DNA from 2 places in the Delftia sp. NA_296.1 genome. Region 2 is predicted to be linked to the other one. Evidence: riboswitches for the same ligand, from Rfam matches in the RefSeq annotation. Region 2 holds a riboswitch; the other holds the start of a gene.
What was found. Region 2 has a riboswitch for glycine ahead of gcvT (glycine cleavage system aminomethyltransferase GcvT). Riboswitches for the same ligand answer to the same signal wherever they lie in the genome.

Region 1 (4,803 bases), on a different contig from region 2:
CTCCCATGGATGGTCTAGAGCCCTCCGCAAGCCGGGCGCTGGCAGGGCTAGAAAGAAGGTTGGAATGTCGTTGTTTCCTGTAGGCCATGCCAGCCATTCCGACTGGCGCGCCGCGGCCGATGCGGTGCTGCTGCAACTGCGCTCGCAGATGGCCGATCCGGGCCACGCGCAGCGGCCCCGACTGGGCCTGGTGTACCTGTCCCACGCGCATGCCGCCCATGCAAGACCGTTGCTGCAGCATCTGGCCAGGGCCTTGCCCCATGTGGCGGACTGGGCTGGCTGCTCGGCCGGTGGCGTGCTGGCCATGTCCCATGAATACCTGTCCGGTTCCGCGCTCGCGGTGATGCTGCTCGATGTGCCGGCGGCGCACTACCGCCTGTATTCGGGCCTGGCGCCGTTGCATGCGCCGGGCGGCGAGGCCGGGTTCACGGCCCATTCGGCCCTGGTCCATGCCGGAGGCGGCCAGCCCGAGCTGGCCGAGTTGCTGTACGAGCTGTCCGAGCGCACCGAGTCCGGCCTGCTGTTCGGCGGCGTGGGCGATGACGGGGACGATGGCGTGGAGGGCGTGCAGATCGCCTGCCGCACCGAGGACCTGCATGCGCAGCATGCGGATGCGCGCGGCATTTTCAGCGGAGGCTTCTCGGGCGTGGCCTTCGGTGCGGGCGTGCCCTGCATCACGGGCATGGCCCAGGGCTGCGTGCCGCTGGGCGAGGGCCTGGAGATCACCGAGGCGCGCGGCGCCCTGGTCACCGGGCTCAATGGCGATCCGGCCTTGCAGTGCCTGCTGCAACTGCTGGGCGTGGAGCTGGAAGGCAGCGACTGGCAGCCCGCGCTGACCACGGTGCGCAGCACGCTGGCGGCCATTGCGCCGCCGGGCCGGGGCATGGCCCACGGCGTGCTCACCGAAGAGGCCCAGGTGCTGACCCTGGTCGGGCTGGACCCGCTGCGCCAGGGCGTGGCCCTGTCATCGGCCGTGGAGGCCGGGCATTCGGTGATCTTCTGCCGCCGCCAGGCCCAGGTCGCGCGCCAGGAACTGCTGCAACTGGGCGCTGCGCTGCGCGATGCGGCGGAGCCCGAGGAGGCGGCGCCCGAAGGCGAGGCACAGCCCCGCATCCGTGGCGCCATCTACATCAGTTGCCGGGGCCGCGGCGGCGGCCTGTTCGGCGGCCCCGATGCCGAACTGCGCACCCTGCGCCACGCACTGGGCGATGTGCCATTGATCGGCTTCGTCGCCGAAGCCGAGATCATGGACGCCCGCCTGCACCGCTTCGCCGGGGTGTTGACGGTGTTCACTGCCTAGGCGCCGTACACGCCGTACACGCCGTACACACGGTACACACCGTCTGCACCTCAGACCGCGCGCGGGCGCACCGTGCCTGCGCTGCGATCCGGGTCCATGGCTGCGGCCCCCAGAAAATCGAAATCCACGGCCGGCTGCCTGCCGCTGACCAGGTCGGCCAGCGCCATGCCGGAGCCGCAGGCATGGGTCCAGCCCAGCGTGCCGTGGCCGGTGTTCAGGAACAGGTTGGCGATGGGCGAGCGCCCGATCAGCGGCACATTGCTGGGCGTGGCGGGGCGCAGGCCGCTCCAGAACTGGGCGCGCCCGGTATCGCCGGCGCCGGGGAACAGCTGCTGCACGCGCCGCACGATGGCCTCGCAGCGCACGGGGTCCAGGTTGCGGTCGTAGCCGTTGAACTCGGCCGTGCCGGCAATGCGCAGGCGGTCGCCCCGCGCGCCGGTGTAGCGCGAGAACACCAGCTTGAACTCATCGTCCGTGAGGCTGACCTGGTAGGCCTTGGCGGGGTCCAGCACCGGCAGGGTCACGGAGTAGCCCTTGGCCGGGTAGATGGGCAGGTGCAGCCCCAGCGGCTGGGCCAGCAGCGGGCTGAACGAGCCCATGGCCAGCACATAGGCGTCGCCCTGGATGCGTTCGTAGCGGCCATCGGCATTGGTCACCTCCACGTGGTCGATATGGCGGCTGGCGCCCGCACCCGTGGTGCGCAGCGCCATGACGTGGTGGCCGTGGCGGAACTGCACGCCCGTGGTGGTGGCAATGCGTGCCAGCTCGCGGGTGAAGAGGTTGGCGTCGCCCGATTCATCCTCGGCCGTATAGGTGGCGCCCGCTATCTGCCCGCGCACATGGGCCAGGGCCGGCTCCAGGCGCACGGCTTCGTCGGCGTCGATCAGGCGGCGGTCGCAGCCCAGGGCCTGCATCTGCTCGGTGGGCTTGAGCGCACCCTCGAACTCGCGGGCGTTCGTGTAGAAGTGCAGGATGCCCTGCATGCGCTGCTCGTACTGGATGCCGGTGTCCGACCGCAGCTGCTGCAGGGCCTCGCGGCTGTAGGTGCCCAGGCGAACGATCTGCTGGATGTTGTGGCGCGTGCGCGCGGGCGTGCAGTTGCGCAGGAAGGACAGACCCCAGAGCCACTGGCGCATGTCGGCGCGCAGGCGGAACAGCAGGGGGGCGTCCTGCCGGCCCAGCCAGCCCAGCAACTTCAGCGGTGCGCCGGGGTTGGCCCAGGGTTCGGCATGGCTGACCGAGATCTGCCCGCCGTTGGCAAAGCTGGTTTCGGCGCCGGGCGCAGCCTGGCGGTCGATGACGGTCACTTCATGACCGAGAGATTGCAGATAGTAGGCCGAGGCGGTGCCGATCAGGCCGGCTCCGAGAACGATGACGCGCATGACAATGCCCTTTCAAAGGCATGTGCCGGTCACGCGGAAGCTGGTAGCTATGGATTCAATAGCAAGCAGCCGGCGTCCGTCGTGACGCAGCTGCCGCTCCCCCTGTCCTTGGTACCTGAGAGATTCACCGCCGTCCATGGGAACGGGGCTTGCTCCTTCGGTGCGCCGCATATTGCGTGCGGCGGCTCTCCAGACGGCATGTTGTGTTTGCAGTACGGAACCTGAGCGTGTATGGGAGTTTGCGCCTTCGGTGAGGCTCGGCACCGTGGTGCCCGCCTGCTCTCCTGCAGGGGCGATTCTATGTGGCTTGCGCAGCCGGTTCCAGTCGTACTGGGGATACCACCAGTTACTACCTGTATGTGGTGTGGCCGATTCAGGGTATTCCCTATATCGCTCAAGCGCCTCCCTCGTAGCGCTGGCACGAGCCTTCGATTTCATGTAAAAAAACTATTGAAATAGAAAAAAACATGATTTAGCCTATCGGTATGTGTGGTGGTTTGACAGCGCATGTTCTGATCGATTGAACCTCCATGGGGTAACCATGGGTTGTATATCTGTCGGATAGGCGACTTACCGTTGCACAGGTGAAGGTCTATGGAAACTGGCCCGCCACTGGAAAAAATACAAGCACGGTGAATATGGTTCGTTGAGGGAGGAAAAAAATGATTTGCATCGCAAACCCGGCTGAAGTTGTGCCCGGCTCAATGGGCAATGGAGCAGTGCGCAAGCGCTGATGGAAATCCACCTTTTTTGATTGACGCGCAGGATCTGCGCGAAACCCTGTTACTTCCAATGTCACCGGTTGCAAGGTGAGTTGTGAGTTCTTGACTCAAATAGAACTATCCGAGGTGCGGCGATGCAAATGCGCTGGGTACAACTGATGGCCATTGCCATTGGGGAAAATATTTTCCTGTCTGATTTCCTTGAAAAAATGGGGAATATCATGCGCGTTCTTGATCGCCTGCCTAGTTCGGTGTTTTTACGAAAATGGCGTGCAGCGAGGTACTTGTTCTCGTTGCTGCTGCTTTCGTGCGCCGGTATTTCATCCACGGCACTCGCGGCGACCATCGTTTTCACGGTCACCGACAACAGCGACGCTCCAAATGCCAATGCAACGACACCAACCACCTGTGTCAGCACGCTGGGGGGTACCTTTGCTGGCGCATGTACGCTGCGAGCGGCCATTCAGGCAGCCAACTACACGCTACAAACGCTGGATCCGAGTGCCGATGTTTCCATCGTCTTTGCGCCGACACTGTCTACGTCGGTACGAACCATACAGAGCGGGACATCCAAGGATGCGGCGGGAAACCTCCATCCGTATGTCGACAATCAGACGGTTTACGTGCGCTGTGCCAACACATTCGTCAGCGGAGCCCAGTCCGGCGCCGTGACGGGAGCCACCAATGCCTGTGGTCAAACCCAGATGATCAGCGGCGGCGATACGGGCACCACCACTGGTGCCGGTGGTGCCTGGTACTGGCTCAAAGGCACCGTGCCAGCCGGCACGGGCTCATTGACCATCGATTTCGGGGGAGTCATACAAGTCCAGAACTGGGCGGACTCCGCCTGGGAAACTTTTTATCTTGGTGGGAAGAACATCACGCTCACCAATTCGCCCAACATGACCTGTGGCGAAGCGGTATTCGTCGTTGGCTCCCCGGCGAACAATGTCACCATTGATCGCGTCGGCCTGGTGAATGTGGCGCCAACCCCTGCGGGAGAGGGGACGCCGTTCAACTGCGAGCTGTACGCGGAGATTCATCAAGGCGCACAAAACGTATTCTTTACCAATAGCACGATCAATTCCGCGATATGGAATGGAAATTACGGCAATAACAAGGGCTCGGCCATTTCCGTTGCCGCAAGCAACGGTACAGGCACGGTTTCCAACATTGTTGTCGATAATTTCACTGTAACGAATCTGCCCAATCCTATCGGGGGAATGCAGCTCGAGCAGTTTTTCCAGGTCATGTCGAACATGACCGTCAACGGATTGACGATCAAAAATTCGAATATCGCACTGAGCCCGACTGGTGGAAATGCGCCCAGGGCCGTGGTGTCGGTTGATGGAACGATCAGCCTGGCCAATGGAATTGGTCTGGCCGTGACGGGTAATAC
Region 2 (4,803 bases):
GCAGACCATGGTCTGGAAGTTGACCAGGGCCTCCATGCGGCCTTGCGAGATCTCGGCCTGGTAGGGCGTGTAGGCCGTGTACCAGGCGGGGTTCTCGAGAATGTTGCGCAGGATGACGCCGGGCGTGTGCGTGCCGTAGTAGCCCTGGCCGATGAAACTTTTGAGCAGCTGGTTGCGGCCGGCAAGTGTCTTGAGTTCGGCCAACGCCTGGGCCTCGGTGGCCGCTGGCGGCAGCGCCATGGGCTGGTGGCGCCGGATGGAGGGCGGGACGATGGCGTCGATCAGCGCATCGCGCGATGCCGCGCCAATGGCGCTGAGCATGTGGGCCTCGTCTTCGGGCGCAATGCCGATATGGCGGGCCACGAATTCGGTGGCGTTCTCGAGGGCGGCAAGGGGCTGGGTGGAGGACATCAGCATGGAGGGACCTGTCTCAAAAGCTGAAAAGCGCCAGGGCGGGCCCTGGCGCCCGTCCTGGCCGGAAAGTGGCGTCAGTTGCTCTGTGCGAAGGCCGTGTAGGCAGCTTCGTCGAGCAGCGCGGCCAGCTGGCCTGCGTCGCTGAGCTTGACCTTGAAGAACCAGCCTTCGCCCAGCGGGTCGCTGTTGGCCAGGGAGGGGTCGTCGCGCAGGGCTTCGTTGACTTCGACGATCTCGCCGCTGACGGGCATGTAGACATCGGCGGCGGCCTTGACGGACTCGACCACGCCGGCCACATCGCCCTGGTTGAAGCTGGTGCCCACGGCGGGCAGATCGACGAACACCACGTCGCCCAGCGCATCCTGCGCGTGGAGGGTGATGCCGACGATGGCCGCGTCAGGGTTGGCGGCGTTGATCCATTCGTGGTCCTTGGAATACTGGATGCTCATGGCTTGCTCCGATAGAAACTGAAAAAGAAACCTGTGAAAGGCGGTTTGAGAAAGGTCAGTGCGCACTGTAGCGGCATGCGATGGCAGGAAAAACGAATCCGCTGAACTCGATCCACGCCAAGCGCGCAGGCTGTCCTCAACCGCGGTGATAGCGGGGCGCCACGAAGGGCGTGGCCTGCACCTGCATGGGCACGGCCTTGCCGCGCACCATGGCCTGCAGCGTGGTGCCGATCGCGGCGCTGCCCGGCTCCACATAGGCCAGTGCCACGGGCTGGTTCAGCGTGGGCGACAGCAGGCCGCTGGTGACCTGGCCGACCTTGCGGCCGCTGGCATCCAGCAGCTCCGTGCCTTCGCGCACGGGTACGCGCTCCAGGGCCACCAGGCCCACGCGCTTGCGCGTGAGCAGCTCGGGCGACTGCAGCTGGGCCAGCACGGTGGCCGCGCCGGGAAAGCCGCCTTCGCGCTCGCCACCGATGCGGCGGACCTTCTGCACGGCCCAGTTCAGGGCGGCCTCGGTCGGGGTGGTGGTCGTGTCCAGATCGTTGCCGTACAGGCACAGGCCGGCTTCCAGGCGCAGCGAATTGCGCGCGCCCAGGCCCACGGGCCTGACTTCGGGCTGGGCCAGCAGGGCACAGGCAAAGGCCTCGGCGTGGCTGGCGGGCAAGGAGATCTCGAAGCCGTCCTCGCCGGTATAGCCGCTGCGCGTGATGTACAGCTCGGCGCCTTCCCAATCGAAGTAGCCGCCCGTCATGAACACCAGCCCGGCCGTGTCGGGCAGCAGGCGCTCCATGGCGGCTGCTGCCTGCGGGCCCTGCAGCGCCAGCAGGCCCCGGTCGAACTGGGGCTCGATTTCACAGCGCTGGCCGATGCGGGCCTGGATGTGCGCCAGGTCTTCGTGCTTGCAGGCGCCGTTGACGATCAGGAACAGGTCGTCCTCGCGGCGCACGAACATCAGGTCGTCCAGGATGCCGCCCGCGTCGTTGAGCAGCAGGCCGTAGCGCTGGCGGTGTTCGCCCAGGCCCAGCACGTCCATGGGCAGCAGCGATTCCAGCGCCGCGCCGGCATCCGGGCCGCGCAGGCTGATCTGGCCCATGTGCGAGACATCGAACAGGCCTGCCGCCTCACGCGTGTGCAGATGCTCGGCCATCAGCCCCTGCGGGTATTGCACGGGCATGGAGTAGCCGGCAAACGGCACCATGCGCGCGCCCAGTTCCTGGTGCAGGTCGAACAGCGGGGTCTTGAGCAGATCGGTGGTGGAGGCGGCGGTCAAGGAGGGACTCTCTTTTCGGCAAGGGGCAAGGCACAACGCCATCCCGGAATCCCGGGATGTCCTGCCCTGCTGTCCGCTTTACCTGAGAGATTCACCCGCACCTTCCATGCGTGGGGCTTGCTCCTTCGGTGGATGGGGCACACCGCCGTGCCCTGCATCTCTCTCCAGCTAGGAACGCCTGCGGCCGTGGCGGCAGGCGGTGCCAGTCCTTTTGCCTGAGCGTTCGGGGCGAACCCTGCGCCTTCGGCGGTGCCGCTGCCTGTGACCATTGCGGCCGGGCGGGCACTCTCTCCTGACCGGCGCATTCTAGCTGCGGCCAGCGTCCGCGCGGCTTCGGGATTTCCGCGGGCCGACTGCCGTTCCATGCGCTTGCCTGCATGGATGCATTTGCAAATTGCATAACTGTCTAAAAAATCTCCTACATTGAGATGCATCGATATATGAAATCTCGTGAGCGAGAAGGAAGAAGCGCACATGCAGCAGACGCTGGGAGACACATTGGCCTGGCCGGCACGTTACCTGCCGAACAAGGAAGCCCTGGTCGCGTGGGAGGGCGGCGAGCGCCGCGCCTGGACCTACGCCCAGCTCGATGCCGAAGTCAACCGCCACGCCCACGGCCTGGCCGAACTGGGCATAGGCCATGGCGACGTGGTCGCGGCCTTTCTCTACAACACGCCGTCCTTTGTCTTCACCATGCTGGCGGCCGCGCGCCTGGGCGCCATCTTCAACCCCATCAACTACCGGCTGGCGGCGCAGGAGCTGGCCTTCATCCTCAAGGACGGCGCAGCGCGCGCCCTGGTGTTCGAGCACGAGGGCGGCGAGGTGGCCGCACGCGCCCAGGCCCTGCTCAAGGCCGAAGGCGGCGGCACTGGCACGGGCATCGAGCACTGGATCTTTGCCGACGATGCCCCGGCCGACCCGCTGCCGATCTGGGCCACGCAGCGCCTGTCCGCCCTGGCCAGGGGCCGCAGCAGCGCGCCGCCCCAGGCCCATGTGCGCGAGAGCGACCCCTGCATCCTCATGTACACCAGCGGCACCACGGGCCGGCCCAAGGGCGTGCTGCATACGCACCGCAGCAAGCTGGCGCACAACGCCCTCATGCACCAGACCATGCAGTTCACGCGCGACGACGTGGGCCTGGCCATGGCGCCGCTCAATCACACGGCCGAGCTGCACACCAGCTTTTTGCCGCGCCTGCAGGCCGGGGCCACCCAGGTGCTGCTGCGCCGCTTCGACGTGGCCGAGGCCTGGCGCCTGATCCGCGAAGAGCGCGTGAGCTTCTTCTTCGCGGCACCCACCATGGTCACCATGCTGCTGGCCGACCCCATTGCCTCGCCCGAGCAGGCGCCCGCGCTGCGGCTGGTGGAGTACGGCGGCGCCTCCATGGCGCCGCACCTGATCCGCGAATGGACGCGCAAGGTCGGCAGCGACCTGGTCCAGGTCTACGGCACCACCGAGATGGGGCCCTGCATGTCCATCCTCCTGCCGCGCGAGCAGCTTTCGCACGCGGGCTCGGCGGGGCTGCCCTCCATGGGCCATGACCTCATCGTGGCGCGCCTGCGCGAAGACAACGCCCCCACCGATCCGGCCGAGGCCTGCCTGCCAGGCGAGGTGGGCGAGATCCTGGTGCGCGGCCCCTGCATGATGGCCGGCTACCTCAACCGCCCTGACGCCAACACCCGCGCGCTGGCGCACGGCTGGTACCACACGGGCGACCTGGGCCACATCGACGACGATGGCTATCTCTGGATCCGTGACCGCATCGACTACATGATCAATTCGGGCGCCGAGAGCGTCTATCCCCGCGAAGTGGAAGACGCCCTGGTCGAGCACGCCGATGTGCTCGAAGTCGCCGTCATCGGCGAGGCTGATGAGCGCTGGGGCCAGATCGTCGCCGCCCACGTGGTCGCCAAGCCTGGCGCCACGCCCACGGCCGAGGCGCTGGACGCCTTCCTGGTCCACGGCGACCGCCTGGCCGCCTACAAGCGCCCGCGCCGCTACCACTTCCGCGAGGCCCTGCCCAAGACGGCCAGCGGGAAGATACAGAAGCAGTTGCTGAGGGTGGTGGTGGCAGCCTGAGGCTGCGGCCTGCGTTTACTTCTGCGCAGTACAGCACTGCGCCATCGAGTTGCGCAGCCACCGATGCATGGCATCCCCCTGCTTGCGCACATGCCAGGCCTGCTGGTAGGCAAACCGGGGCAGCTCCAGCGGCGGAGCGAAACGGCGCAGCGTTTTGTGGCGGCGCAGGTCGCCAATGGCGCGGCTGCCCACGGTCAGCACGAGGTCGGTGCCTGCCAGCACCTCCAGCGCCGCGCTCCAGTGGGGCAGGGCCAGCACCACGCGGCGGCTCAGGCCTTGGGCGGCAAGCGCCCGTTCGATTTCCTCGCTGGCGTCGGGCCGCATGGCCAGCATGACGTGCGGGCGCTGCAGCCAGTCCTGCAGTGACAGCCCGCCGCGTGCCGGCAGCACGGCCTGGTCGGCCACGCTCACGAACTGCTCCTGGAACAGATCCTGCACCTCGATGCCCTCGGGCAGGTCGGGTGCGTCGGGGAAGGGGCCCAGGGCCAGGTCCAGTTCGCCATCGGCCAGCTGGGCCAGCATCACCTCGCGCGTGGACTGGCTGATGGCCAGGTCCAGCCCGGGTGCGTGCTGGCGCAGATGCCGCATCAG

Region 1: another riboswitch for glycine. It lies ahead of ACUTR7_RS29040 (D-amino acid dehydrogenase); the one in region 2 lies ahead of gcvT (glycine cleavage system aminomethyltransferase GcvT).

The regions. Positions count from the first base shown of each region.
Region 1 is NZ_JBQZGF010000020.1:6,425-11,227, reverse strand. Features, by position in the region: gene ACUTR7_RS29045 (FIST signal transduction protein) at 65-1,300, shown strand; gene ACUTR7_RS29040 (D-amino acid dehydrogenase) at 1,351-2,682, opposite strand; glycine riboswitch at 2,775-2,885, opposite strand; partial or broken gene ACUTR7_RS29035 (invasin domain 3-containing protein) at 3,545-4,803, shown strand, end outside.
Region 2 is NZ_JBQZGF010000006.1:199,976-204,778, reverse strand. Features, by position in the region: gene gcvP (aminomethyl-transferring glycine dehydrogenase) at 1-417, opposite strand, end outside; gene gcvH (glycine cleavage system protein GcvH) at 489-863, opposite strand; gene gcvT (glycine cleavage system aminomethyltransferase GcvT) at 1,000-2,133, opposite strand; glycine riboswitch at 2,193-2,311, opposite strand; glycine riboswitch at 2,327-2,438, opposite strand; gene ACUTR7_RS16905 (fatty acid--CoA ligase) at 2,608-4,212, shown strand; gene ACUTR7_RS16900 (LysR family transcriptional regulator) at 4,228-4,803, opposite strand, start outside.